Regions from separate parts of the Nocardioides nanhaiensis genome, predicted to be linked through region 2. Evidence: predicted binding sites of a transcription regulator. Region 2 holds the regulator's gene; the other holds the start of a gene.
The links. Region 2 encodes HrcA, which represses chaperone genes, less so after heat shock. Its sites were predicted from a motif close to TTGGCACTCGNNNNNNNCGAGTGCCAA; they were not measured.
Positions count from the first base shown of each region.

Region 1: groL (chaperonin GroEL) is a predicted target of HrcA. The motif match lies at 10,342-10,368, and genes of this name have one in related genera.

Region 1 is NZ_BAABIM010000001.1:882,772-897,043, reverse strand. Features, by position in the region: gene ABD948_RS04305 (vWA domain-containing protein) at 1-421, opposite strand, end outside; gene ABD948_RS04300 (AAA family ATPase) at 418-1,305, opposite strand; gene ABD948_RS04295 (DUF3253 domain-containing protein) at 1,385-1,762, shown strand; gene ABD948_RS04290 (HNH endonuclease signature motif containing protein) at 1,898-3,358, opposite strand; gene ABD948_RS04285 (aminoglycoside phosphotransferase family protein) at 3,684-4,610, opposite strand; gene ABD948_RS04280 (nucleotidyltransferase family protein) at 4,607-5,209, opposite strand; gene ABD948_RS04275 (hypothetical protein) at 5,206-5,940, opposite strand; gene ABD948_RS04270 (RNA polymerase sigma factor) at 6,004-6,516, opposite strand; gene ABD948_RS04265 (serine/threonine-protein kinase) at 6,659-8,467, shown strand; gene groL (chaperonin GroEL) at 8,579-10,210, opposite strand; gene ABD948_RS04255 (hypothetical protein) at 10,410-11,066, opposite strand; gene ABD948_RS04250 (hypothetical protein) at 11,115-12,371, opposite strand; gene ABD948_RS04245 (SigE family RNA polymerase sigma factor) at 12,368-12,874, opposite strand; gene ABD948_RS04240 (ATP-grasp domain-containing protein) at 12,927-13,805, opposite strand; gene ABD948_RS04235 (hypothetical protein) at 13,802-14,164, opposite strand; gene ABD948_RS04230 (TylF/MycF family methyltransferase) at 14,161-14,272, opposite strand, start outside.
Region 2 is NZ_BAABIM010000004.1:44,224-58,495, forward strand. Features, by position in the region: gene ABD948_RS17280 (16S rRNA (uracil(1498)-N(3))-methyltransferase) at 1-151, opposite strand, end outside; gene dnaJ (molecular chaperone DnaJ) at 181-1,356, opposite strand; gene hrcA (heat-inducible transcriptional repressor HrcA) at 1,389-2,405, opposite strand; gene ABD948_RS17295 (hypothetical protein) at 2,624-3,364, shown strand; gene ABD948_RS17300 (MBL fold metallo-hydrolase) at 3,445-4,296, shown strand; gene ABD948_RS17305 (hypothetical protein) at 4,326-4,565, shown strand; gene ABD948_RS17310 (DUF3097 domain-containing protein) at 4,649-5,503, shown strand; gene hemW (radical SAM family heme chaperone HemW) at 5,517-6,746, opposite strand; gene ABD948_RS17320 (dioxygenase family protein) at 6,770-7,756, opposite strand; gene ABD948_RS17325 (AMP-dependent synthetase/ligase) at 7,824-9,644, opposite strand; gene ABD948_RS17330 (MFS transporter) at 9,713-10,945, opposite strand; gene ABD948_RS17335 (MOSC domain-containing protein) at 10,957-11,538, opposite strand; gene ABD948_RS17340 (hypothetical protein) at 11,640-12,104, shown strand; gene ABD948_RS17345 (transcriptional regulator) at 12,101-12,409, shown strand; gene ABD948_RS17350 (aminoglycoside phosphotransferase family protein) at 12,438-13,358, opposite strand; gene lepA (translation elongation factor 4) at 13,355-14,272, opposite strand, start outside.

The DNA.
Region 1 (14,272 bases), on a different contig from region 2:
CGTCGCGCTGGCGCAGCACCTCGGCCTCGCTGGCGCGGGCGCGGACGACGTCGTCGTCCTGCTGCTCCTCGCCCTCTCCCCCGCCGCTGTCGTCGAGCGGGAGGGTGGCGACGGTGGGGGTGGGCGGCGCGCCGGGGCGCGAGCGGGGCAGGCCGTCGCGGTGGTCGAACCAGGCGTGGAACACCTGGTCGTAACGGGCGAGGTCGTCGGGCGAGGCGCACAGCGTGGCGCGACCGGCCACGTAGGTGGCCCGCTGGTCGGCGAGCCCGACGGCAGCCACCGCAGCCAGGTAGGTCTGCGCGCGGTCCTGGGTCACCGCGACGCCGGCAGCGCGCAGAGCCCGGGTGAAGCCGAGCAGCACCTCCTCGACGTCGTGGCGGTGCCGCCCGTCGCGCGGGTCGCCGGACCGGGTACTGCTCATGCCCGCAGCATCTGGTCGAGCGCGTGCTGCACCTTGTCGGCGTCCTCGCGGTACTTCACCAGCGCGCCGAGGGTGCGCGCCGAGGAGGCGAGGTCGAGGTCGGTGGTGCCGAGGTAGTCCAGGGCGCGCGCCCAGTCGAGGGTCTCGGCGACGCCCGGCGGCTTCTCCAGGTCGGCGCCGAGGCGCAGCTTCTGCACCACCTCGACGACCTGCCGGGCCAGCTGCTCGCTCACCTGCGGCGCCCGGGAGCGCACGATCTGCACCTCACGCTCCAGGCCCGGGTGGTCGATCCAGTGGTAGAGGCAGCGGCGCTTGAGCGCGTCGTGCAGCTCGCGGGTGCGGTTGGAGGTCAGCACCACCAGCGGCGGCGTCGCAGCACGGATCGTGCCGTACTCGGGGATCGAGACCTGGTAGGTGCTCAGCACCTCCAGCAGGAACGCCTCGAACTCGTCGTCGGCGCGGTCCACCTCGTCGACCAGCAGCACCGCGGGGCTGCGCTGCAGGGCGTCCAGCACCGGGCGCGCCAGCAGGAACCGCTCGTCGTAGAGGCTCTTCTCGGCCTCCTCGACGCCGGCTCCCCCCACTCCCCCGGCCGCCTCGAGCGCACGCAGGTGCAGGATCTGGCGCGGGAAGTCCCAGTCGTAGAGCGCCTGCGTGGCGTCGATCCCCTCGTAGCACTGCAGACGCACCAGCGGCAGCTCCAGGCTCTCGGCCAGCGCCTCGGCCAGCGCGGTCTTGCCGGTGCCGGGCTCGCCCTCGAGCAGCAGCGGTCGCTGCATCCGCAGCGCCAGGTAGGCCACGGTGGCGAGGTCCTCGTCCACCAGGTAGCCGGTCGCGGCCAGCCCCGCCGTCAGGGTGGGCAGGTCGGGGGTGGGCGGCTGCATGTGACCGAGGCTACTGAGCACGGTGTTGGCACCGGGTTGGTCCCGGCGCCTGGCTTGGTCGCGGCGGGAGGATGGGCAGGTGAGCGAGCCCGAGCCCCGCACCTGCGCCTCCTGCGGCCGGCGCATCGAGTGGCGCCGCAAGTGGGCCGACGTCTGGGACGAGGTGCGCTGGTGCAGCGACGCCTGCCGCAAGCGCAAGGTCAAGCCGGTCGATCGCGACCTGGAGGCCGCCGTCCTGCGCCTGCTCGAGGGTCGCGCCCGCTCCGCCACCATCTGCCCCTCCGAGGCCGCTCGCGCCGTCGGCGGTGACGACGAGGACGACTGGCGCCCCCTCATGGAGCCCGCCCGCTCCGCCGCCCGCCGCCTGGTGGCCGCCGGCGAGGTCGAGATCGTGCAGAAGGGCCAGGTGGTCGACCCCTCGACCGCGAAGGGGCCCATCCGCGTCCGGCGCGCCTGACGGACCCACGTCGGTCACCGCGGTCGAGGTGCGAGGCCCGCCACGGCCGAGCCTCGAGACCTCAGCACCCGTGCTGCTGTCGGTGACCGGGGGATGGCGGGAGGGGCTCGGCTGTCAGGGATCCCGGTGCGCGCGTCAGTAGAAGACGGGGTCGTCGGGTGGTTCGGGCTCGCACTCCGCAGGTGGTGGGGGCTTGGGCCACTGTGGCTCGTGGGTGCCGAGGTAGTCGCGGACGATGGTCATCCCGGTCTGGAACTCCCACTCGTAGGCACCCGGCCCGATGCGCCGGTAGGTGACGGCGCCGTGGGTCTTGAACCTGTGGTGCCGACGGCACAGCGGCGCGAGGTTGCAGGTGCAGGTCGCGCCGCCCTGCTCGAACGGCTTGAGGTGGTCGCAGTCGCAGCGGTCGGCCGGCCGGTTGCAGTGCGGGTACACACACCTCGGGTCGGTCCACCTCGACCGCCGCTTCATGCGCTTCGGGACCTCGTACTGCTCCACGTGGACCGCACCGTTGAGGTCGATCACGGGACGGATGGTGATCCTGGCGGCAGTGCCGCACCACTGGCGGATGACGTCGGCGCTGACCGGGCTCTGGGTGCCCTCCAGGCGACCCACCGTGTACCCGGCGGCGGTCAGGGCCTCCTCGGAGAGGTGCACGACCAGCTCGACCGCGCGACCTGTCTTCGCCTCGGTGACCTCGCCGGTCTCGAAGTCGAGGGCCGGCCGGTTCCTCGCCAACTCCCCCACGGCGGCGGCGCGGCGGACGTCCAGCGAGTCCTCGCACCCCGCCTTGCCGAGCGCCCTCGCCGTGTTCCCGATCGCAGCCTCGAGATCGGCAGCATCAGCCGCGTCCAGGCAACCGGCGACCTCGACGGTGCCGGCCAGCGACTCCAGGGTGCCGGCGGTGTCGGGGGTGCGGCGGGACTCGCCGATGTCGAAGAACCTGCGCTCGCGCTTCTTCTGGGCGGCTTCGGCTGCAGCAGCCGGGTCGAACCGGGCCTGGGTCTCGGCGACCAGGCGCTCCATCGCGCGCTTGCCGACCTTCCCGGCGACCACCTCGACCTGCCGGTCCACGTGCTCGGCCGCCTCAGCGGGGAGGGGCTGGGTGAGGTCGGCGAGGTCGAACGCCTTCCACACCGGCACCTGCAGCTCCTCCACGCGCCGGTAGAGACGGGGCAGGCGGTACTTCAGCTCCAGGACCCGCCCGACCAGGGTGAAGCCGGCGTCCGTGCCCATGCCCAGGGTGGAGGCGAGCTCCATGGCCGCGAACTCACTGATCACGGGGGCACCGGGGCCGGCGACGGAGAGCCAGCGGTCGCAGAACCCCTGGTCCCCCAGCTGGTCACCGAGTGCAGCCTCGAGCTCCTCGACGTCCTCGTCGGACATGACGGCGTCGGGGTCGGGCTCACCTTCCAGGTGGTCGGCGTCGAGGCGGTTGACCTTCGCCCACTCCACGATCATCCGCAGCTTCGCGACCTCGGCGCTCATCAGCTGGGTCTGCGCGGACCGCACCATGTGCAGCGCGTGCTCGCGCTCAGCACGCTCGCGCTCCTCGCGCGCGAGGACCTCGGCGAGGTCGGGAGCGGTGGTGGTCATGGGTCTACTCAAGCAGGGACCACCGACACTCATGGCCTGGTTTCGAGGGTTGTCCACCCGTCGGCGAGGAACAAGCTGGTAACAGTTTTCCTGTTCCTCAGGTGGGGTGGTTGCGGTCGGCGGATTGGTGGGGGGTCTCGGATCGAGCACGCCGGGTGTCTCGCAAGCTCGCCACCCGACTACTCGACCACCGGAGGACGCGTGCCTGCGGTGACCGACCGCGGCGCCCTCGCCGTCGTCGCTGTCGATCCGCACCACCGCCAGCCCGTCACCCGCGATACCGGCCCCAGGGGCCGACGGTCGGTGTGCCGGCTTGCTGGCGAGGTCACACCAGCGCCTCCGCCACCTCCAGGAACGGGGCAGCGACCCGCGGAGCGCCGAGGTCGAGGAGGAACAGGCCGGTGGTGACCCGCTCGAGGTGGGCCCAGGCCCAGGTGCGGTCGGGATCGACGTCGGAGGCCTCGGCGGCCAGCGAGCACCAGGAGCGCAGTCGGGCTGCGGCGTCGGGGCCGCGCAGGTGGGAGCTCCAGTCGCGCAGGGCGGCGCCGACGTCGTAGGCGGGGTCGGCGCGGAAGCCGTCGGGGTCGACGAGCACCCACCCGTCCGGCGCCCCGATCCGCGGCGAGAGCACCCGCAGCAGGTTGCCGGGGTGGGGATCGCCGTGCACGGTCACCGTCTCCCCCGCCCACCCGGCCAACCGCTCGGCGTGCGCGAGCACCACCCGCCGCAGCGACGACGACAGCGGGTGCCCGTGCCGGGCATCGAGCCGCTCCACCATCTCGGCCAGCTGGACGGCCTTGTCGTCCACCTCCACCGCGACCACCGATCCGACACCGGCCCAGGCCACACGGAGCGTGGTCACCAGCCGCAGGACGCGTTCCTCCGGAGCCGCCGAGGACCGCTCGAGCGAGTCGCCGAGCCGTTCGAGCAGCAGCGCGCGGTGCTCAGGAGCGGTGTCGTGCAGCAGCACGTACCCGCGGCCGGCCGCGGCGCTCAGCACCGGGGCGGGATCGGTGAGCTCGGGGTCGGGCAGCTCGACCTTGACCACCCGCTGCTCCCCCGCCGACGTCCGGGCCCCGACGACGTAGGCGGAGCTGCCGCCGGGCAGCGGCCGCTCCCACGTGAGCGACCACCGCTCCGCCAGCTCGACGAGCACCGCGGGCAGGTCGGCGGCCCACGCCGCACCCGCCTCGCCCAGTCGTGCCACCCGTGCCCGCACCAGCGGCTGCAGTCGCAGCGGCGCCCCGCTCACGGCGCGACGTCACCCGGGGGTCGGTCGACGTCGTGCCCGGTGGCCAGGTCGCCGCACTCCACCACCCGGGCGCCGTGCGCGACCAGGTAGGCACGGGCTCCCTCGTCGCCCTCGAGCCCGGCCAGCACGCCGCTCCAGTGGTCGCGCCCGAGCAGCACCGGGTGTCCAGGGCGACCACCGTAGGCCGCCCGCGCCAGGGACGACGGCCCCGCGCCGGCGACCAGTCGTGCCACCACCTCCGGGCCGACGTCGGGCAGGTCCACCAGGTGCACGAGTGCCGCACCGGCCGTCTCGTCATCCGCCAGCGAGCGCAGTCCGGCGGCCAACGACGCCGCCATGCCGTCCGCCCAGTCGTGCGCCTCGACCACCTCGACGTCGCCACCCTCGAGGCCGTCCAGCAGCGGCAACGCCTCGGATACGGCAGCACCCAGCACCACGCGCACCCGTGGGCAACCGCCGGCGCGCAGCACCTGCACCGACCGTGGGAGCCACGGTCCGCCGTCATCGCTCACGAGCGCCTTGGGGCGTCCCATCCGCGAGCCCGCACCGGCAGCCAGCAGCAGACCGACGACGGGCGACCCACCGAGAGCGGTGCTCACCCCGGGAAGGCCTCGAGGTAGAGCTGCTCGAGGTCGGGAGTCCAGGCTCCGGTGTAGCCGCACACGGCCACCTCGCCGCCCGTGGCGGCCACCAGGTAGCGCTCCCCCTCCTGGAAGTCGACGGCGAGCAGCAGCTGCTGCAGCACCTCGGGGGGCGCCTGCACCTCCACCTGGGTGGTGGGCTCGCCGGCGAAGAACATGCTCGGCGTCAGGGTCACCAGGCCGTCCTGCACCTCGCTCACGACGGCGTCGAAGGCCAGCGTCTGCCGCGAGAGCACCTCGGCAGCCGGCACCGCGCACCGCGCGCTCCCGACCCCGGCGGGCACCCCCAGCACCGTCGCTCGACCCGTCGGGGTCCCGGTCCCCTCGGGCTCACTGCCTCCCGGCACCGGGGACTGCACGTCGGTCGAGGGGTCGCTGGTAGGCGCTGCCGCGGGGGTCGAGCCGCCGTCGCGGTCCAGCAGCACGACGGCACCGACGCCGGCGATGAGCACCAGGGCCGCCGCCGCGACCAGCCACGTGAGCCGGCTGCGGTCGTGGACGCCGGTCTGCCGGGTCTCGGGCAGGTCGGCGAGCTGGTCCTCCCGGGCCTGCGCCAGCAGCCGGGCCACGGTCAGCTCGGGCGTCGGCTCCAGGCCTGCCGCGGGGTCGAGGCGGCGCAGCCGCTCGCGCAGGAGGGCGGCCTCCTCCGCGGAGAGCTCGGGCTGCTGGTCGGACGGGTCCTCGGACACGGGGTGCTCCTCGGTGGGTGGTGGGTGCTGCTCACCCGTCCATGTCCGGCAGGGTCACCGCCCTTACAGCCCGGGGGTCTCGACCTCTCCGGGGACGCGCTCGAGCTGCGCACGCAGCCGCGCCCTGGCGCGGTGCAGGCGCACGGAGACGGCGTTGGCGGTGATCTCGAGGACCTCGGCGATCTCGCGGGGCTCCAGCTGCTCCCACGCCCACAGGCGCAGCAGCTCGGCGTCCTGCTCGGGCAGCGCCGCGAGCGCGGTGGCCAGCTCGTCGTCGACACCGAGCACCACCTCGGGCCCCTCCTCCACCTGCGGCTGCTCCATCGACGCGGCCCGCGCGGCCAGGCGCGCCTGGCGCCGCTCACCACGCAGCGCGTTGGCGAGGCAGTTGCGCGCCACCGCGTAGGCCCACGGCAGCGGCTGCTCCGGCACGTCGTCGAGGCGCCGCCAGAGCACGAGGAGCGTCTCGGCCAGCGCGTCCTCGGCGGTGGCGGGGTCGGCACGACGCGCGAGGAAGCGTCGCAGCGGCTCGATCAGCTCGCGGGCGAGGGCGTCGAAGCGCTGGTCGGGGGCCACGCCTCCACACTCTCATCCCCCCGGTCCGGTCCCGGCCCGGACCCGGGGCCGCCACCGGTGCGGCGGCGGTTTCAGGGCACCGGGAGGTGGATAGGCTCCCCGGGTCCTGCTCTGCTCCCGGCCGACGACGGAGGTCCGCCCCATGGCCCGCTTCCCCGTGCCCGGCGAGGAGTTCGGCGACTACCAGGTGGTGCGGCAGCTCGGCCGCGGCGGCATGGGCGTGGTCTTCGCCGCCACCGACCGGGCCCTGGGCCGCACGGTGGCCCTCAAGGTGCTGCCGCCCGAGCTGGCGGGGCAGCCCGACTACCGCGAGCGGTTCGGCCGCGAGGCCGGCATCCTGGCCAGCCTCGACTCCCCGCACATCATCACGATCTTCGCCCACGGCGAGCACGACGGCTGCCTGTTCATCGCCACGCAGTACGTGGCCGGCGGCGACCTGGCCGACGCCATCAAGGCCCACGGTCCGGTGCCCCTGCGGGTCGCGGCGCGGATCGGGGCGCAGCTGGCCTCTGCCCTCGGCGACGCCCACCGCGCCGGCGTCGTGCACCGCGACATCAAGCCGCACAACGTGCTGCTGCGCCAGGTCTCCGACGACCCCTTCGCCTACCTCTGCGACTTCGGCATCGCGCAGAACGCCGAGCCCGGCCTCACCCAGGCCGGTCAGGTGGCCGGCACCTTCGCCTACCTGGCCCCCGAGCGCTGCGAGGGCCAGCCCGCCACGCCTGCCGCCGACGTTTACGCCCTGGGCTGCGTGCTGTGGACGGCGATCGCCGGCCGTGCCCCCTACGGGGGCACCGACATCCAAGTGGGCAACGCCCACCTCAGCGCCCCCGTCCCGCAGGTGGTGCCCGACTCGGCCGCGGCCACCGCCCTCAACCAGGTGCTGCAGCGCAGCATGGCCAAGAATCCCGCCGACCGCTTCCCCGACGCGCACGCCATGCGCACCGCGCTGACCCGCGTCGCGGAGCTGGCCGGCCAGCCCGGCACCCCCGCCGTCCGCCCGGTGCCCTCCTCCGACGCACCCCGTGCACCGTTCGGTGCCCTCTCCCAGCCCTCGCGACCCTCGCAGCCGAGCACGGCCGGCTACCAGCCCAGCCAGCCCTCGTTCCCCTCGAGCGCCGGCGCTCCGGTGCTGCCCCCGACGCCCTACCGGCCCGGTCCCCCGCCACCCCCGCCGCGCCGCTCGCGCACTGGCCTCCTGGTGGCCGGCGCGGTGGCCGCCGTCGTGCTGGTGGCCGGCGGCATCACGGCACTGGCCCTCAGCGGCGACGACGACGAGCGCGATCGCGCCGACGACCCCGAGACCAGCGACACCAGCGACCCGACCGACGAGCCCACCGAGGACCCGACGGCCGAGGAGCCCACGAGCCCGCCGGCCCCGACCCCTCCGCCCAGCCCGACGGCGCCGAGCACCCCGGCCGAGCCGCGCACCCGCGAGCCACGCCCCACCTACCCCGACGTGCCGGCAGCCTCGGGCATCGAGCTCTCCGTGGGCGCGGCCACCGTGCGTGCCCCGTCCGGCTGGGGCCAGATCACCCAGACCGACCTCGGCCCGCAGACCGTGGGCGCCCGCAACTACTCCGACTTCGAGGGCTACGCCTCCTCGGTGTACCTGCGCCGCACCAAGCCCCCGATCCCGCTCTCCGGTGCCACCGAGCTGCTGGAGTCGGTGGCCGAGAGCAGCATCGAGCAGTCCTCCGAGGGCGACTCGCAGGTCACCCTGCTCGGCACCACCACCATGCCCCGCGCCTGGCTCGACGGCGAGCAGGCGGTGCGGGTGCGGGCCAACTACCGCAACAACACCGACGGGCTCGACCTGGTGCAGGAGTCGTGGTTCGTGGCGCGCGGGCCCTACCTGTGGCGGATCACCTTCGAGAACAGCCTGGTCGACACCCGGGCCGAGCGTCGAGCGATCATCGACCCGATGGTCGTCGCCTGGCGCTGGCGCTGAACCACCCCTCCTCGCACCCGCTTCCAGCAGGAACGCCGAACGGCCCCGGTCCAGCAGGACCGGGGCCGTTCGGGTGGTGCAGGTGCTACGGGGTGAGGCAGGGAGCAGGACTCAGAAGTCCATGCCGCCCATGCCGCCCATGTCGCCACCGCCCGGCATGGCCGGGGCCTTCTCGGGCTTGTCGGCCACGACGGCCTCGGTGGTGAGGAAGAGCGCCGCGATGGAGGCGGCGTTCTGCAGGGCGCTGCGGGTCACCTTGGCGGGGTCGATGATGCCCTCGGCGATCATGTCGACGTACTCGCCGGTGGCCGCGTTGAGACCGAAGCCGGGCTCCAGGTTGGCGACCTTCTCGGCGATGACGCCGCCCTCGAGACCGGCGTTGACCGCGATCTGCTTGAGCGGGGCCGAGGTGGCCACGCGGACGATGTTGGCACCGGTGGCCTCGTCGCCCACCAGGTCCAGCTTCTCGAACGCGGTGGAGGCCGCCTGCACCAGGGCGACGCCGCCGCCGGCGACGATGCCCTCCTCGACGGCCGCCTTGGCGTTGCGCACGGCGTCCTCGATGCGGTGCTTGCGCTCCTTGAGCTCGACCTCGGTGGCCGCGCCGACCTTGATGACGGCCACGCCGCCGGCCAGCTTGGCGAGGCGCTCCTGGAGCTTCTCGCGGTCGTAGTCGGAGTCGGACTTCTCGATCTCGGCGCGGATCTGGTTGACCCGGCCCTCGATCTGGCCCTGGTCGCCGGCACCCTCGACGATGGTGGTCTCGTCCTTGGTGATGACGACCTTGCGGGCCTGGCCGAGCAGCTCCAGGCCGGCGGTCTCGAGCTTGAGGCCGACCTCCTCGGAGATGACCTGGCCGCCGGTGAGGATCGCGATGTCCTGCAGCATGGCCTTGCGGCGGTCACCGAAGCCGGGGGCCTTGACGGCCACGGACTTGAAGGTGCCCTTGATCTTGTTGACCACCAGGGTCGAGAGGGCCTCGCCGTCGACGTCCTCGGCGATGATCACCAGCGGCTTGCCGCTCTGGATGACCTTCTCGAGCAGCGGCAGCAGGTCCTTGACCGAGGAGATCTTGGAGTTGGCGATGAGGACGTAGGGGTCCTCGACGACGGTCTCCATGCGCTCGGGGTCGGTGACGAAGTAGGCCGAGATGTAGCCCTTGTCGAACCGCATGCCCTCGGTGAGCTCGAGGTCGAGGCCGAAGGTGTTCGACTCCTCGACGGTGATGACGCCTTCCTTGCCGACCTTGTCCATCGCCTCGGCGATGATCTCGCCGACGGTCGGGTCGGCCGCGGAGATGCTCGCGGTGGAGGCGATCTGCTCCTTGGTCTCGACGTCCTTGGCCATCGCGAGCAGCTGCTCGGAGACGGCCTCGACGGCCGCCTCGATGCCGCGCTTGAGGCCCATCGGGTTGGCACCGGCGGCCACGTTGCGCAGGCCCTCGCGGACCATCGCCTGGGCGAGCACGGTGGCGGTGGTGGTGCCGTCACCGGCGACGTCGTCGGTCTTCTTGGCGACCTCCTTGACGAGCTCGGCACCGATCTTCTCGTAGGGGTCCTCGAGCTCGATCTCCTTGGCGATGCTCACACCGTCGTTGGTGATCGTGGGGGCACCCCACTTCTTCTCGAGCACGACGTTGCGGCCCTTGGGGCCGAGAGTGACCTTCACGGCGTCGGCGAGCGTGTTCATGCCACGCTCCAGGCCGCGCCGGGCCTCCTCGTTGAACGCAATCAGCTTCGGCATAACTCCAGCGATTCCTTCGCATTGGCAGAGTTGTGGAGGGCCTGGTTCGTCGCCCGCGACGGACGATCAGGCCGAACCGGCGGACCCTTCCCGCCGTCGCTGCTGACCTCGACTCCCCGGACCCGGGGTGGGTGGCACTCTCACAGGGAGAGTGCCAATGTCATGTTTAGCACTCTCACCCTGCGAGTGCAAAGGGGGGTCAGGGCCCGGCCACCGCCGACATCGCCCTCCCGCACACCTGCGCGGCCGCCTGCTGGAGCCCCGGTGTCGCCTCGGTCTGGCCGGGCGGGGCAGCGGCGATGCACCGCAGGTACTGCTCACCCAGGGGCGCGACCAGCACCACCGCCGCCGGGATCGGCACCCCCGCGCTCTCGGGCTCGCAGGCCACCACCACGATGCCCTCGAGGAAGCGCGAGCCCGTGACCGGCACCTGCGCACACACGCTCAGCGGCACCCCACGGCCGGCGGCCACCTCGTCGTAGTTGCGCCGGCCCTCGACCGCGTCGGTGTAGCGGGTCAGCTCCACCGACCCCCGCGGGCCCTGCTGGTAGCAGGTGGGCGCAGCCGCCTCGACGTCGACGCCCCCGGGGAAGGGGTCACCCGCGGCGAGGTCGAGTGCCTCGCCCCCGCCGGTGAACCCGTCGAACCGCAGACCCGCGCACAGCGGCGCCGCCACAGGCTCCGACGTCTCCGAGGCCGTCTCCGATCCCCTCTCGGGCCCCGGCTCCGGGGCGGGCGTCTCGGAGGCCGCCCCCGCCGAGGACTCCTCGGGCCCGGCGCCCGTCCCGGGGTCCTCGGAGCCTCCGCAGCCGGTCATCAGCAGGAGCGTCACGAGGAGCACGGCGAGGGGTCGCATGCTCCGATGGTGCCCGGGACCGGTCTCCCCACACCTGCCCACACCTGCTCAGTCCCAGAGCCGTGCCCAGCTGGTCACGACGAAGCCGTCCTCGGGCACGCCGGTCATCTCCGTCACCCGCTCCACCCGGTGGGTGCCGACGGTCCAGCTCAGCAGGTGCGCCGTGGTCGCGCCCGGAGGCGCCCACTGGTAGACCAGCACGCCCTGGCCCACGCCCTCGCCCTGCCCCCAGCTCGCGACCGTGCAGCATGCGGCCGGTCGCCCCGCCTCGTCGGTCGCCTCGCCGACCAGGAGCCCGGCCGCCTCGTCACCGTTCCCGGTGGCTGCCACCAGCAGCTCCGGCTGCTCGCCCAGGAACACCTCCGCGGTGGACTCGTCGGTCGGCGCCTGCTCGAGGACCACCGTCTGCGCGGTGCCGTACGGGCCCAGCCGGCTGCGGCCGCGCGGGCTCGCCGACGGGATCGCGCGCAGCGCGTCGCCGGTGAGGTCCCTCGAGGCGCCGCCGGAGCGCCGACCGGTCCGCACGTCGACCAGGGGGCCGGCACCGGTGGACGAGCGCAGCCACAGGTCGGTGTCGCCCAGCCACTCGAGCTCGGGGACGGGGTCCACGGGGATGGAGCCCCACGTGTCGCGAGCGACGTCGTACGTCGCGATCCGGCCCACCTGCGGGAACGCTAGGTAGCGACCGGTCGGGGAGAGCATCGCGTCGTGCACCGGCAGCGCCTCGGTGGCGCCACCGCCCTGGACGTCGTAGGCGTCCAGCCGCGAGATGTCGAGCGAGCGCGGGGTGCCGTCGGGCGCGAGCAGCAGCACCCGCTCCTCGACGTCCGGGCCCTGCACCGCGAGCGCCGCCTCGGCGAACCGGATGGGCGCCTCGGCGACCGACGGCGCCTCCGCGCCGAGGTCGAACTTGTCGGGCAGCGACGGGCGGCCCTCGCGCTGCAGCGGCAGGGCGGCCGGGTCGTCCGGGCTCGCCGCCAGGAACACCCGGGTGCCGCCGATCCGGGCGTCGGGCGTGGTGCTGCCGGGCGGCGTCGTGGGTGTCTCGGACGCCGACTCGGACGGTGCGCGCGTGGGCGTGGGAGTGCCGGGCGTCAGGGCCGGCGCGGTCTCGCTCGGTCGGTCGAGCACGCTGACGCCGCCCACCACGGTGGCCACGGCCAGCGCCGCGGCGCCCGTGCTGACGACGGCGCGGCGCCGCCGGGTGCGGCGTCCGGCCCGCCAGGCGGGGACCGCCAGGTCTCGCTCGAGGGTGATCTCGTCGGCGTGGGCGCGCATCAGGTCGCGCAGCTCGTGGTCGGTCATCGCAGGTCTCCCAGCAGGTCGGCGAGCTCGGGGGCGGCCGCGCGCAGGCGGCCCAGGGCCGCGTGCGTCTGGCTCTTGACGGTGCCGGCACTGACGCCGAGCACCTCGGCGACCTCGCGCTCGGGCAGGTCCTCGTAGAAGCGCAGCACGACGACGGCCCGCTGCTTGGGCGTCAGTCCGGCCAGCGCCCGGTCGAGCGCGAGGCGGCGGTCGGAGGCGGCCGTGGGGTCGCGGGTGACGCGCTCGGCGTCGTCGACCTCGCGCACCACCTCGCGGCGGTGCTTGCGCCACCACGAGATGTTGCGGCGCACCAGCACCTGGCGCGCGTACGCCTCGGGGTGGCCGCTCTCGAGGCGTCGCCAGCGAGCCGCGACGGCGGCCAGCGCCTCCTGCACCAGGTCCTCGGCGCGGTGCCGGTCGCCGGTCAGCAGCACCGCCGTGCGCAGCAGCGCCAGCTGGCGCTCGCGCGCCCAGCGGGTGAAGGCCTCCTCGTCGTGGTCCACACCTTTCACAACGCAGCACCCACCCACGGGGTTGGCACCGCGAGCGGATTCCTCAGGAGCTGGCGAGTGTGGTGAGGACGGCGTCGGCGAACGGACCGGCCACCGCGGGCACGAGGTCGAGGTAGAGGCCGGGCTCGATCACCTCGAGCTCGGAGAGCACCCACTCCCCCTGCCACTGCACGAGGTCGACGCGGGCGTAGACGAGCTCGGTGGCCCGGTGGGCCGCCATCCGGGCCACGACCTGCTCGGCCAGCGCCGCCCTGGCGGGGTCCAGCGGCACGGCAGCGTTGCTGCCGCCGTGGCTGGGGTGCACGCGGATCTCGTCGGTGCCCTGCGCGGGCACCTTGTCCACCTGCGCGCAGGCGCTACCTGCCATCACGAACACCGAGGTCTCGCCGGTGGTGCGCACCGACTCCACCAGCGGCTGCACGAGCCACGGGCCGGGCGTGAGGGCGTCGAGGCGCTGGTCGTCGGTGCTGGCCGCCACGCACACCCCGGTGCCACTCGCACCGGTGCGCGGCTTGACGACGACGGTGCCCCAGCGGTCGATCGCCGCCTGCAGGTCGCGCACCAGCCCCTCGTCGTCGAGCAGGGCGGTGGGCACCGTGGCGATGGGGTCGGCGAGGTCGGGCAGCTCGAGCAGGTAGGCCTTGTCGGCGTTCCAGGCCAGCACCGCGGCGTCGTTGAGCAGCCGGGTGCGCTCGCCGGTCGCCCGTGCCCACGCGAGGAACTCGGGGAGCCGGCGGTGGTAGTCCCAGGTGGAGCGGACGGCGACGGCGTCGGCCGCCGCCCAGTCCACGCTCGGGTCGTCCCACGCCACCCAGCGGGCCTCGGCCCCACGCTCCGCGAAGGCGTCGACGAGGAGCTGCCCTCCGGTCTCGCCGTCAGGCAGCAGGGCGAACGTGGCCAGCAGGACCAGCGGGCGGCTCACGAGCGACGCAGGCGCTGCGCCAACCGACGCGGCACGGCGGTCACGGCGGCGCCGGCGCGCCAGGTGCTGCTGGCGCGCACGGCGGCCAGCTCGCGCTCCGCCGCCACGGCGCGGCGCTCGGCCGCGACGGCGCGGCGCTCGGCGGCGTCGACCTGGGCCTTGAGCCGCTTGCTGCGCCCGCGGGCCCGCTCGAGCGCCTTCTCGCTGGCGCGCAGGTCGCGCACGACCGCGCGGTACATCTGCTTGACGGCGAGCGCACCGTTGCGCCGCGCGAACGCCAGCTCGCGCTCGAGCTTGGCGACGCCCGCCTCGTAGTGCGCCTCGGTGGTCTGCCCACCCGCCTCGCTCACCTCGCTCACGAGGACCGCCGCCAGAACTGGCCGGCCCAGTCGATCTCCTGCAGCGGCTCGGTGATGCCGTGGGCGTCGCGGAAGTCGTGCACCGCCTGCGCGCACGCCGGCACCGCA
Region 2 (14,272 bases):
CCGTGCCCCGACCCTCGGTCAGCTGCAGCTGCTCCCCCACGCGCATCCGGCGCACCGCGACGGCGTGGTGGGCCTCGTCGCCCTCCACGAGCACAGTCCGCCCGGGGGCGACGCCGGCGAGGTCGGGCACCAGGTGCACGGGCAGGCTCACCGGACGCGCCCCCTCACCGGATCCGTGCCTCAGTGCGGGTTGAAGGCGTCGCGCAGCCGGCCGAAGACCGACTTCTGACCGGGCTTGACCTGCCCGGTGGGCGACTCCTCCTCGCGCAGCCCGGCCAGCTCGCGCAACAGCTCCTCCTGGCGGGCGTCGAGGCGGGTCGGCGTCTCGACCGCCACGGTGACCAGCAGGTCACCGCGCCCGCCGCGCAGACCGGGGACGCCGCGCCCGCGCAGCACCGTCTCGGTGCCCGACTGGGTGCCGGGTCGCACCTCGAGCTCGAAGGAGGTCTCGACGCCCGAGCCGGCGCCGCTCTCGACGTCGGCCTCCAACGTGGGCAGCTCGATGGTGGTGCCGAGCGCGGCGGCCGTCATGGGCACCGTCACGGTGCACAGCAGGTCGTTGCCGCGTCGGGTGAAGACCTCGTGCGCGGCCACGTGGATCTCCACGTACAGGTCGCCGGCCGGGCCGCCACCCGGGCCGACCTCGCCCTGCTCGGTGAGCTGCACCCGGGTGCCGTTGTCGACGCCGGCGGGGATCTTGACCGTGAGCGTGCGGCGCGAGCGCACGCGGCCGTCACCCGCGCACTCGCGGCAGGGGTCGGGGATGATCGAGCCGAACCCGCGGCAGGCCGCGCAGGGACGCAGGGTGCGGATCTCGCCGAGGAACGAGCGCTGCACGTGGGCGACCTCGCCCTGGCCGTGGCAGGTCTCGCACGGCACCGGACGGCTGCCCGGTGCGGCGCCGTCGCCCCCGCAGGTGGAGCAGAGCACGGCCGTGTCGACCTTGATCTCGCGCGAGACGCCGAACGCGGCCTCGGCCAGCGAGATCTCGAGACGGATCAGGGCGTCCTGGCCCCGGCGCACCCGTGAGCGGGGCCCCCGGCCACCGCCACCGCCACCCGGGCCCTGGCCGCCGAAGAAGGCGTCCATGATGTCGGTGAACGAGAACCCCGCGCCCTGGCCGAAGTCGGCTCCGCCGGCGCCGAAGGGGTTGCCGCCACGGTCGTAGGCGGCCCGCTTCTGCGGGTCCGAGAGCACCTCGTAGGCGGCCGAGACCTCCTTGAAGCGCTCCTGGGTGGCGGGGTCCGGGTTCACGTCCGGGTGCAGCTGGCGCGCCAGCTTGCGGTAGGCCTTCTTGATCTCGTCGGCCTCCGCCTCGCGGGTCACGCCGAGCAGGTCGTACAGGTCCTGGGGCACAGAAGGGTCCTTCGATTCCGGTCGGGAGGCCCTCAGGCCTCGTCGAGGATGCGGGAGACGTAGCGGGCCACGGCACGCACCGCAGCCATGGTGCCGGGGTAGTCCATGCGGGTGGGGCCGACGACGCCCAGGGTGGCCAGCGCGTCGTCGTGCGGGCCGTAGCCGGTGGTGACCACGCTGGTGGAGGAGAGCTGCTCCACGGGGCCCTCGGCGCCGATGCGCACCGTGACCAGACCACCGGTCGTGGCCTCGCCCAGCAGGCGCAGCAGCACCACGTGCTCCTCGATGGCCTCCAGCAGCGGACGCACCGCGGAGTCGAAGCTGTCGCCGTAGCGGGCCAGGTTGGCGGCGCCGCCCACCACCAGCCGCTCGTCGGAGCGGTGGTCGCTCATCGCCTCGGCCAGGGTCTCGACCACGACGCGGGTGGTCGCCTCGGCGTGGGGGTCCTCGGCCAGATCGCGCAGCACCGCCACGGCCACCGAGATCTGCGCGCCCGTGGCGATGCCGTTGACCCGGCGCCGCAGCGCCGCGAGGTCGTCGTCGCCGAGGTCCTCGGCCAGCTCGACGACGCGCTGCTCGACCCGCCCGGTGCTGAGGATCAGGACGAGCAGCAGACGGTTGGGCGCGAGGGCGACCAGCTCGACGTGGCGCACGGTGGAGCGCGAGAGCGTGGGGTACTGCACCACCGCCACCTGCCGGGTCAGCTGCGAGAGCAGGCGCACCGAGCGGCCCACGACGTCGTCGAGGTCGACCGCCCCCTCCAGGAAGGTGCTGATCGCCCTCTTCTCGGCGGTGCTCATCGGCTTGACGGTGGTGAGGCGGTCGACGAAGAGCCGGTAGCCCTTGTCGGTGGGGACCCGGCCGGCGCTGGTGTGGGGCTGGGTGATGTAGCCCTCGTCCTCGAGGGCGGCCATGTCGTTGCGCACCGTCGCCGGGGAGACCCCGAGGCCGTGGCGCTCGACCAGGGCCCGGGAGCCCACGGGTTCCTCGGTCGCGACGTAGTCCTCCACGATGGCCCGGAGCACGGCCAGGCGCCGCTCCTCCTGCACGCTCCCACCTCCCGGCTCGTCGACTACCCGGCTGCGCGGGCACCTGTTGGCACTCGCCTGTTCAGAGTGCCAAGACTACTCGCCCGGCACGGTCGCCGCCGAACCTGCGGCGGGCGTCACGTGGCCGGAGCCTTCCCGACCGGGCAACGCGTAGGTTAGGCTTGCCTAAGCCAACCTGGTCCTCGATCCCGAGGACCTCGTCGACCCCCGAGGTGACCATGACCGTCGAGCACTCGATCCCGCAGCAGACCCTGGCGCGCGCCGACGAGCACCGTCTGGCGACCGCCGCCCGCAGCGTGCTGGCCTGCCCCGCCGACGTGCAGCTGGTCGTCGACGGCGTCGACGACGTGCTGGCCGACGGCGCGGACCTCGGCATGCAGGACCTCGACGGCGAGCCGACCTTCTCCTGCCCCGCGGGCTCCGCCCTCGCGCTGGCGGCGCGCGGCCGGCGCAGCGCCCTGCTGACCCTCGAGAGCGGGTTGGGATCGCCCGGTTCCGCCGACCGCGCCGCTCGGCTCACCCTCACCGGCCGCCTCGAGTGGCGCGGCCGCGCCGAGTGCCCGTGCTGCACCGAGCCGCGCGAGGTGGTCGTGCTCGTCGTCAACGTGGTGCTGCTCGGTCGCGAGGGAGCGCCTCGCGGCACCCAGGTGCGGGTGCCCGTCGAGCACTTCTCCGCCCCTGGACAGAGCCTGAACCGCGGTTTCCTGCAGCGCTCGGTCGAGCACGCCAACGGCGCCCACCAGCAGGAGCTGCGCCAGGCCGTCGCCACCCGCACCGGCACGCGGTTGACCGACGTCGTCGGCGTCAGCCTCGCCGACCTGGACGCCACCGGCCTCGACCTGACCTGGGTCGACCCCGAGGGCGCCCACCTGACCCACCTGGACTTCCCCCGCCCGGCCCGCGACCCCCACGACCTCGCCGAGCTGCTGCGGGCCACGCTGCACGCCGGGCTCTGCTGACGGGGGCCCAGTCCTCCGGGATCCTGGGGTGGGTGTGAGCCCGCGCCGGCAGCAGGGCCGGTCCCACCTAGGCTGACCAGATGTTCACCGAGGTCGCCGATCGGGTCTGGGTCGCGCGCCACGCGTGGTTCGACGTCAACGTCTCGCTGGTCGGGGGTGAGGCGGGCCTGGTGCTCGTCGACACGCACGCCAGCGGGCTGGCCGCCCGCGCCGTCGTCGACGACGTACGCCGGCTCGGCCGCGGCGAGGTGGTGGCTGTGGTCAACACCCACGAGCACTTCGACCACACCTTCGGCAACGCCACCGTGCGGGAGGCCTGGCCCGCCGTGGCGCTGCACGCGCACGAGGAGGCGGCGGCCCGCACGCTCGAGGCCGGCGAGCGGGTCAAGGCGCGCTACGCCGAGGGCGAGGACCCCCACCGCGAGGAGGTGCTTGCCACCGAGGTGCTGGCGGCCGAGCGCACGTTCTCCTCGGCCACCACGCTCGACCTCGGCGACCGGTTCGTGGAGCTGGTGCACCCCGGCCGGGGCCACACGTCGGGCGACCTCGTGGTCCGGGTGCCGGACGCCGACCTGGTGCTGGCCGGCGACCTGGTGGAGGAGTCCACCGTGGCCGGCGGTCCGGGCTTCGGCGAGGACTGCTGGCCCCTGGAGTGGCCGCACTCGCTCGACATCGTGCTCGGTCTGTTGACGTCGACCTCGACCGTGGTGCCCGGGCACGGGGCGCCGGTGGACCGCGACTTCGTCGAGGAGCAGCGCAACGCCATCGGCGTCGTCGCCCAGACCGTGCGCGACCTCGCCGCGCGCGGCGTGCCGGCCTCGCAGGCGCTGGAGGCGACCACCTGGCCCTACCCGGCCGAGCACCTGGTGCACGCGGTCAACCGCGGCTACGCCCACCTGTCGCGCGGCGAGAAGCGGCTGCCGATGGTCTGAGAGCGTCGTCGCGGGGGTACCGCCCGGGCATGAGCGAGCAGGAGCACGAGAAGAGCCACGCCGGGAACGACGCCACCGACGAGGGCCTCGGCATCTCCGACGACCAGCTGCCCGAGGACCTCGTGCCCGGCGAGGACAACCCGCTGGCCGAGGGGCTGGAGGACCGCGAGACGGTCGAGGGTCTGCTCGACGGCGGCAAGACCGCCGACGAGATGGAGTCCGAGGAGTCCGACGGCGACTCGGTCGGTCAGGACGACTCCTCGGCCTGACCGACCGTGACCCCGGCGACAGACGACCTCGCCGCGGTGTGTCGCGACCCGTTGCGCCGTCCGGCCTCCTACCGTCGGGCAGCGTGACCGACCGCTACGGATCCGACGTCCTCGCCGGCGACTGGCGCAAGCCCGCCCGCGGCCGCGCCACCGAGGCCCCTGCCCAGATCGGCACGGTGGTCGAGGAGGTCACCACCGACTGGTGCGGGGAGATCGTGGCGGTCGACCGGGACCTCGACACGCTCACCCTCGAGGACCGCCGCGGCCGGCGCCGCACCTTCCCGCTCGGGCCGGGCTTCCTGGTGGAGGGTCGCCCCGTGATCCTGACCCGCCCGGTCCGTGCGGGGGCCGCCTCGGCACGGCCGACCCGCACGGCGTCCGGCTCGGTGGCCGTGCACGGCGCGAAGGCGCGGGTGGCGCGGCAGAGCCGGATCTTCGTCGAGGGCCGCCACGACGCCGAGCTGGTCGAGAAGGTCTGGGGCGACGACCTGCGCATCGAGGGCGTCGTCGTGGAGTACCTCGGCGGCGTGGACGACCTGGCCGACCACCTGCGCGACTTCCGTCCCGGGCCGCAGCGCCGCGTGGGCGTGCTCGTCGACCACCTGGTGGCCGGCTCGAAGGAGAGCCGGATCGCGCAGGGCATCGCGCGCTCCGAGGTGGGCAAGCACGTGCTGATCGTGGGGCACCCGTTCATCGACGTGTGGCAGGCCGTCAAGCCCGACCGGCTCGGGCTGCGGGCCTGGCCCACGATCCCCCGCTCGATCGAGTGGAAGCGCGGCGTGTGCCAGCACCTGGGCTGGCCGCACCGCACGCAGACCGACATCGCCCGCGCGTGGCAGCACATCCTGGGCAAGGTCTCCTCGTTCGGCGACCTCGAGCCCGCGCTGCTCGGGCGCGTCGAGGAGCTGATCGACTTCGTGACCGCCGAGGGCTCCTGACGGGCGGCCGCTGCTACACGAGGTCGCGGACGACGGCGTCGGCCAGCAGCCGACCCTCGAGGGTGAGCACCAGGCGCTCCTGATCGCCCGAGCCCTCGACGACGGCGAGCCCGCGGCGCACCTGCTCGGGCACCGCGGCCCGACCGGCGTCGTCGAGCGTCGCGAGCGGCAGGCCCTCGCGCAGCCGCAGCTCCAGCAGCACCCGCTCGACGCGCCGCGTCTCGTCGTCGAGCACCTCGCGCGCCAGCGCCGGCGAGAGCCCCTCGACCAGCCGACCGGTCCACGCGGCCGGGTGCTTGCGGTTCCACCACCGCACCCCGCTCACGTGCGAGTGCGCGCCGGGGCCCACGCCCCACCAGTCCGCCCCGCGCCAGTAGCCCTCGTTGTGACGACACCGGGCGGCACCACCGGCGGCGTCGCGGGCCCAGTTGGAGACCTCGTACCAGCCCAGCCCCGCGGCGCTCAGCCGCTCCTCGGCCGCCAGGTACTTGTCGGCCAGGTCGTCGTCGTCGGGCGCCGGCACCACGCCGCTGCGCACCTGCCGCGCCAGCGCGGTGCCCTCCTCGACGATCAGGGCGTAGGCCGAGACGTGGTCGGGCTCGCAGGCCAGCGCGGCGTCGAGACTGGACTCCCAGTCGGTGGCCGACTCCCCCGGCGTGCCGTAGATCAGGTCGAGGCTGACCTGCTCGAACCCGGCCTCCCGTGCCCAGGCCACGGCCCGCGGCACGCGCTCGGGGTCGTGCGTGCGGTCGAGCACCCGCAGCACGTGACCCACGGCGCTCTGCATGCCGAACGAGACCCGGGTGAAGCCGGCCTCGCGCAGCTGCACCAGGCTCTCGGGCGTCACCGAGTCGGGGTTGGACTCCGTGGTCACCTCGGCGTCGGGCGCGAGACCGAACTCCTCCCGGGCGACGGCGAGCACGGCCCCCAGGTCGGCCGGCGCGAGCAGCGTGGGCGTGCCGCCGCCCACGAAGACCGTCCGCACCGGCAGCTGCGCCTCACCCAGCACGCGGCGCGCCAACCGCACCTCGGCGCCGGCGGTGCCCGCCCAGTCACCGCGCGAGACACCCGGGCCGAGCTCGGTGGCGGTGTAGGTGTTGAAGTCGCAGTAGCCGCAGCGCACCGAGCAGAACGGGACGTGCAGGTAGAGGCCGAAGGGGCGGTCCCCCAGCTCCTGCAGCGCCGCCGTCGGCAGTGCGCCGTCGTCGGGAACCGGGTCGCCGGGCGGGAGGGTGGAGGGCACGCCCCATCCTCACACCGGCCACCTCAGACCGGCACGTTGATGGCCAGCTCGTAGCCCTGCGCCACCGACCCGGTCACGGTGCCCATCTGCAACGAGTAGCCGTCGCTGAAGATGCCGTCGGAGTCCAGGCTGACGCCGTCCAGGTTGCCCTGGGAGGCCTCGTAGCCCTCGGCGGTGTCGTAGACCGTGCGGCAGACCTCCTCGGGGAAGGCGATCTGGGAGGTGCGCAGCTTGGTGCCGGCGGCCGTGGCGTCGTCCAGCGAGCCGTAGACCTCGAAGTGCAGGTGCGGCCAGCGGCCGCTGTAGCAGGCCGGGAAGATGCTGGTGAAGGTGATCGTGCCGTCCTGCGCCACCTCCTGCACGCCGCGCAGGTAGTTCTCCTCCTCGACCCCCTCCGAGTACAGCGAGTAGCGGCCCTCGCGGTCGCAGTGCCACAGGTAGACGGCCGCACCCGCGTACGGCGTCATGCCGTCGGCGGTGTTGTCGTAGACGCGCAGCCGGATCTGCAGCGGCACGCCCTCCGCCACGCCGGAGGCATCGCCGAAGCTGCGGGTCAGGTCGCTGCGCACGATGCCGGACTCGGTCAGCACGTTGACCCCGTTGCTGCCGTCGCCGGGGTAGGGCCCCGCCGTCTCCTCGGGCACGTCGCCGTCGTCGAGGTCGGCCTGCGAGACCGACATCCCTCCCCCGCCAGCACCTCCGGGACCCCCCTCCGGCGGAGCGCCGCCCGGTCCGGAGCCGGCGCCGGTCGTCGTCGAGGTCGCGCCGCTGGAGGAGGAGTCGCTCGCGCAGCCCACCAGCGCCGCGGCGCCCAGACCGCCCACCAGCCCCAGCAGCCCTCGGCGCGCCCACGGGCGGCCGGGGGTGCGCACCATGCCGCGAGCCTGCATGGCCGGCAGGTCGTGGTCGAGCCCCTCGCGGTGCTCGTCGTGGTCGGTGTGCTCGGCGTGGTCGGCAGGGTCGGCGGGCTCGTGCGAGAACGGCACAGGGCCGGTGGGTGTGGTGGTCATGCGACCACCGTGCCCACCGACCCTGTGCGCCGGCTGTGCCCGCGTTGTGCGGGCCGTCAGAGCCGTCTCAGCCGTAGAAGGCGGCGATCTTGTCGGAGTTGTTGGCCTCCACCACGTTGCGCTTGACCTTCATCGAGGGGGTCAGCTCGCCGGACTCGATGGTCAGGTCGTGGTCGAGGATCTCCCACTTCTTGATGGTCTCCCAGCGGTTCAGGCGACCGTTGAGCTCCTCGATGTAGCCGCCCACCATCTCCTGCACCTTCTCGGAGCGGACGATCTCGGTGTAGTCCTTGCCGGCCATGCCGTTCTCCTCGGCCCACGACGCCATCGCGTCGGGGTCGAGGGTCACCAGGGCGACGACGAAGTTGCGGTCGTTGCCGAAGACCATGAACTGGCTGGCGTAGGGACACAGCGCCTTGAACTTCGACTCGATGGCCGAGGGGGCGATGTACTTGCCACCGGAGGTCTTGAAGAGGTCCTTGATCCGGCCGGTGATGGTCAGGAAGCCGTCGGCGTCGAGGCTGCCCTTGTCGCCGGTGTGCAGCCAGCCGTCCTCGGTGAGCGTCTTGGCGGTCTCCTCCGGGAGGTTGTGGTAACCCGCCATCACGTGGGGGCCGCGCAGCATGACCTCGTCGTTCTCGCCGATCTTGACCTCGGTGCCCGGCAGCGCGGGGCCCACCGTGCCCATCTTGTAGTCCTCGGGGTGGTTGACCGTGGCGCCGGCAGCGTTCTCGGTCATGCCGTAGCCCTCGAGGATGAGGATCCCGGCCGCGTGGAACCAGTCGGCGATCTCGGCGTTGAGCGCCGCCGAGCCGGAGATGAAGAAGCGCACGCGTCCGCCGAAGCGGTCACGGACCTTGCTGAAGACCAGCTTGTCGAAGAGCCCGTGCTGCAGCTTGAGGCCCAGCGGGACCGACTGGCCGGCGCGCTTGCGGCGGTCGACCTCGGTGCCGACCTTGAACGCCTGGTTGAACAGCTTCTCCTTCGCACCGCCCTCGGCCTGCTGCATCATCACGATGCGCGCGTGGGCCTTCTCGAAGATGCGCGGCGCCGCGCCCATGAACGTCGGCTTCACGATGCCCAGGTTGTCGACGATCTTCTCGACCCGGCCGTCGATGGCGGTGGCGAAGCCGCAGGCCAGCTGCGCGGAGAGCAGCACCTTGCCGAAGGAGTGCGCCATGGGCAGCCACAGGAACTGCAGGTCGCTCTCGTCGAGGATGTTCTGCACCTTGATGGCGGCGCCCTCGTAGACCCACGACTTGTGGAGCAACCGCACGCCCTTGGGGCGACCGGTGGTGCCCGAGGTGTAGATGAGCGTGGCCAGCTGCTCGGGCGGGATGCTCTGCGCGGTGCGCTCGATGACGCCGGGGTGCTCGGCCAGGTAGGCGTCACCACGCGCGGCGAGGTCGTCCATGGTGATGACGCGCTCGCCGTCGGCGGTGCCGTCGAAGGTGACGATCGTGCCCAGCTGCGGCAGGTCGCCCTGGTGCTCGGCCAGCTTGGCCAGCTGCTCGTCGTCCTCGGCGAAGACCACGCGGCACTCGGAGTCGCTGAGGATGTAGGCGACGTCGTCGCTGTTGGTGGTCGGGTACACGGTGGTGGTGGCGCCCGCGGCGCACATGATGGCCAGGTCGGCCAGGATCCACTCGTACCGCGTGCCGGAGGCGATGCCCACGCGCTGCTCGGGCTCCAGGCCCAGCGAGAGCAGACCGGCGGCCAGCCGGTCGACGAGGTCGCCGGCCTGCTTCCAGGTGACCGACTCCCACGCCTCACCCCGGGGGTAGCGGTAGGCCTCGCTCTGGGGCGAGGAGGCGACGCGCTCGTGGAAGAGCACCGCGACGTTCTGGGTCAGGTTGTCGACGAAGGTGGTGTCGTGATTGACGGGCACGGTGGGTTCGCTCCCCCTGGGGACGTCCGAGACGGGCAGGTTGCTGGCCAGTAACCTAGATCACTCGGTCATGACGCCGATAGGGGCGTCCCCGCGCCGACGTGCGGCCGCGATCGCGCGGCCCAGCGCACCGCGGGACCCGTCGCCAGCGCGGCGGCCGCCAGCAGCCCGCCGAGCACCAGCCAGCCCGCGAGGCCGTGCCGCAGCGGCAGCAGCGCCATCGCCGTGGGGGCCAGCAGCGAGCTGATCGCGAAGCCCAACCCCCACGCACCCTGGTACTGCCCCATCGCATGGTCCGGCGGCAGCTCGAAGGAGAGCACGAAGGAGGCGGCGGCCTGGGTGAGCTCACCGCCGACGGCGACCGCCGTCGCCACCACGAGCAGCAGCGTCGCCACCGCCGGTCCGGGTGAGCCGCTGAGGCCGTAGACGGCGCAGGCGACCAGGAACAGCACGCCGGAGAGCACGGTGGCGCGCACGGCCCCCGGCACCGTCGTCACCCGGCGCGCGACAGCGACCTGCAGACCGACGACGGCCAGGGTGTTGACGACCATCAGCGCCGCCACGAGCGCGCGCGGCGCGCTGGTGTGCTCCACCACCCACAGGGGCACCGCGATCTCGAGGATCCAGTAGTGCATCGTCAGCACCGAGCTGACCAGCACGACCGCCATGAACGGCCGATCACGCAGCGCGGTGAGCATCCCGCTGGCCTGGTCGGCGGGCACGGGCGGCAGGTGCGGCAGCCCGCGCAGCAGCAGCGCGGTCACCACGTAGGTGGCGCCGTCGAGGTAGAGCACGGTCAGGTACGCGGCGCGGGTGTCGGCGACCAGCGCCAGGGCCGCCACGCCCGAGCCGAGTGTCATGCCGACGTTGGTGATCGAGCGGAGATAGGCCTTGGTGGCGGCCCGGTCCGCGCCCTGCACGAGCCCGGCGATCATCGCGGCCCGCACCGCGCCCGACCCGCGGTCGAGCACCGCGACGAGGACCGAGAGCACCACGAACTGCCACCAGGTCTCGACCAGCAGGTAGGCGGCGCTCAGCGCCGCGATGGCCGAGACGAGCCAGATCTGCACCTCGCGCGGCCCGCGCCTGTCGGCCAGGTGCCCGATCGGGACCCCGGCACCCAGCGCCACCGCCGCGGCGATCGAGAGGCCCAGCCCCACCTCGACGACGCTGAAGCCGACGATCCGGGTGAAGTACAGCGCGCTCAGCGTGTAGTAGATGCCGCGGCCGGAGGTGTTGACGAGGGTCGCCAGCGCCATCCGGCGCACGGCCGGGTCCTCGGGGACCAGGCGGGCGAGCATCCTCGTGGGAGTCACTTCTGCACGACCGGGTGGACCTCGCGGAACCAGGAGGCCACCGTGCGACCGGTGCCGGGACGGTGCACGACCGTCACGGGGTCGCCGGCACGCACCGTGCCGGGCGCCAGCACGCGCAGGTAAGCACCGGGCCTGCCGACCTCGGCGAAGCGGCGCAGCCAGGCGCGGTGGTCGTGGCCGGTCTCGCGCATCCAGGCGGCGAACGTGGCGCACGGGGTGCGGAACATCGTCACCTCGAGCAGGACGGCGTCCTCGCCGTCGCCGATGCGCCAGCGCTCACCGATCTCGGCGTCGTTGACCTCCAGGCCCGAGGTGGTGAGGTTCTCCCCCACCTGGCCGTCGGGCAGCTCGACGCCGAGCAGGTCGCCCCAGTGGTCGAGGTCCTCGCGCTGGAAGGCGTAGACCGCCTTGTCGGGGCCACCGTGGTGCCGGCGGTTGGCCACCTCGTCGCCGTCGAGGCCGCTCGGCCCCACGCCCACCGGACCGGTCGCCGGCGTCTTGTCGATGGCGGTGCGGCCGATCGTGACCCACGACGCGGGGCGTGGGCGTCCGACGTTCACCGAGAGCACGTGAGACACCTCCCGATCCTCGCACCAGGCCGGCTCACCCCTCCACCCAGTTTCCCCGGATCCGGGCTTTCCACTTGCGACACTGGAAAGTGAAGCGTACGGTTTCCATCATGGAAAACACAGAGCACACCCAGCTGCGGGAGTCGCTGCGCGCCGCCGAGCGCGCCGAGGCGGCCCCGTGGATCGACTACCCGCCCACGCCCGCCTGGTACCCGGTCTCCGTGGCTCTCTGGGCCGCGGCCCTCACCATGAGCTTCGCCATCGAGTCGACACCGGTGCGCCTGGTGGTCGTCTTCGCGCTCGTCGGCCTCGAGCTCGGCTTCATCGTCTGGTATCGCCGGTACCGCGGCACGATGCCCGCGGGCAAGGTCCCGCCCGAGCTCGCCCGCCCCTTCTACGGCTTCATGGCCGCCAACCTCGCCATCGCGGGCGGCGCGCTGCTCATCGCCAGGACGAGCACGGTCTGGGCTGCGGCGATCTTCGTCTTCGTCGTCGTGATCCCCTCCCTCGTCTGGTACGAGCGCAGCTACGCACGGGCCGCCGCCCGCACCCGCGCCCGGCTGGACGCTGCATGAGCGGCACCGAGCAGACCTCGGCCCTGCACGGCCTCGACCCCACCCTCACCGCCCCCAAGCGACTGGCGGCCATGGCGCTGCTCAGTCGTTCCAACAGCACCGACTTCGCGTTCCTGCGCGAGCACCTCGGCGTCAGCGACTCCGACCTCTCCAAGCAGATGTCGGCGCTCGAGGCCGCGGGCTACGTCAAGGTCGCCAAGTCCGGTCGGGGGCGCGGCAGCAGCACCACGTTCTCGATCACCAAGGCCGGCCGGCGCGCCTACCAGGTGCACCGCGACACCCTGGCCGCGATCCTGGCCGACTGAGCACCCTGCCCCGACGCCCGGGGCCTCCTCAGTCCTGGACGGCCTTCGCCACCGTGACGCAGGTCGTGAGCCAGGCCCGGTCCGGCGTCGTCGCGCCGCCGGGCGGGTGGTCCTCCAGCTCCCACAGCGCGTTGTGCAGCATCCGCACCACCACCCAGTCCCGCGCCCGCTGCTCGTCGAGACCGGCGACGTCGACCAGCGTGTGGAAGCGTCGCCTCAGCGCGTCGCGCACCCCGCCCGGAGCGGCGTCGAGCTCCTCGACCCGGTTCCACAGCATCGGCGCCGGCTCGTAGTGCGGATCGCCGCTGAGCGGCTTGGGGTCGATGGCCAGCCACGGCTCGCGCTCGGCCGCCAGCACGTTCTCGTAGTGCAGGTCTGAGTGCACCATCACGCCGTCGGTCGCCGGGTCGGTCGCGAATCCGCGCCCGAGGGCCACGGCCTGCTCCACCAGGCGCCGCGGCAGGGGCGCGTCACGGGGCAGCGCTGCCAGCCGGTCCGACCACCGGGCGACCGCCCCCGAGAGCGGCCGCAGCTGCGGTGGGGCCGAGCGGTGCAGGCGGCCGTAGAGGCCGGCGACCACCTCGCACGCCTCGAGGTCCCACTGGTCGCGCAGGTCGAGGTCGTGCAGCCGCTCCAGCAGCAGCAGTCGGCGTCGCGGGTCGGCCCGGAGCAGCTGCACGGTCCCGCGCCCGCCCCAGTGCTGCAGCGCGAGGGGCTCGTGCTCCTCCTCCCAGCCGGGGCCCACGAGCTTGAGGACCGCCGACTCGCCGTCGTCCGTGGTGACCGGCAGCACCAGGGCGGTCGAGCCGCTCCTCGGCGCGCCGTCCGGCCGCAGCCGCCACTCTCCCAGCACGTCGTCGACCAGCCGCGGCAGCCGCCGCACCCACGTGTCCCACCCGGGACCGCGCTGCGCGAACGCGGCCACGGCGTCGGGTAGGCGTGAGGTCACTTCTTGGGCTTGTCCACCGACGAGCCGGCGCCGTCGTTGGAGAGCGCGGCCACGAACGCCTCCTGGGGGACCTCGACGCGGCCGACCATCTTCATCCGCTTCTTGCCCTCCTTCTGCTTCTCCAGCAGCTTGCGCTTGCGGCTGATGTCGCCGCCGTAGCACTTGGCGAGCACGTCCTTGCGGATGGCGCGGATGTTCTCGCGCGCGATCACCCGGGCTCCGATGGCGGCCTGGATCGGCACCTCGAACTGCTGGCGCGGGATGAGCTCCTTGAGCTTGCCCGCCATCATCACGCCGTAGTTGTAGGAGGAGTCGCGGTGCACGATGGCGCTGAAGGCGTCCACAGGCTCCCCCTGCAGGAGGATGTCGACCTTGACGAGGTCGGCGGCCTGGTCACCGGAGCGCTCGTAGTCGAGCGAGGCGTAGCCCTTGGTGCGCGACTTCAGCTGGTCGAAGAAGTCGAAGACGATCTCGCCCATCGGCAGCGTGTAGCGCATCTCCACGCGGTCCTCGGAGAGGTAGTCCATGCCGCCCAGCTGACCGCGCTTGGTCTGGCACAGCTCCATGATCGTGCCGATGAAGTCCGAGGGGCTCAGGATCGTGGCCTTGACCACCGGCTCGCGGACCTCGGCGATCTTGCCCTCGGGGAACTCGCTGGGGTTGGTCACCTCGATCTCGGTGCCGTCCTCCATGCGCACCTCGTAGACCACGTTCGGCGCGGTGGAGATCAGGTCGAGCCCGAACTCGCGCTCGAGGCGGTCGCGGGTGATCTCCATGTGCAGCAGGCCCAGGAAGCCGCAGCGGAAGCCGAAGCCCAGCGCACCGGAGGTCTCGGGCTCGTAGGTGAGCGCCGCGTCGTTGAGCTGCAGCTTCTCCAGCGCCTCGCGCAGGTCGCCGAACTGGTCGCCGTCGAT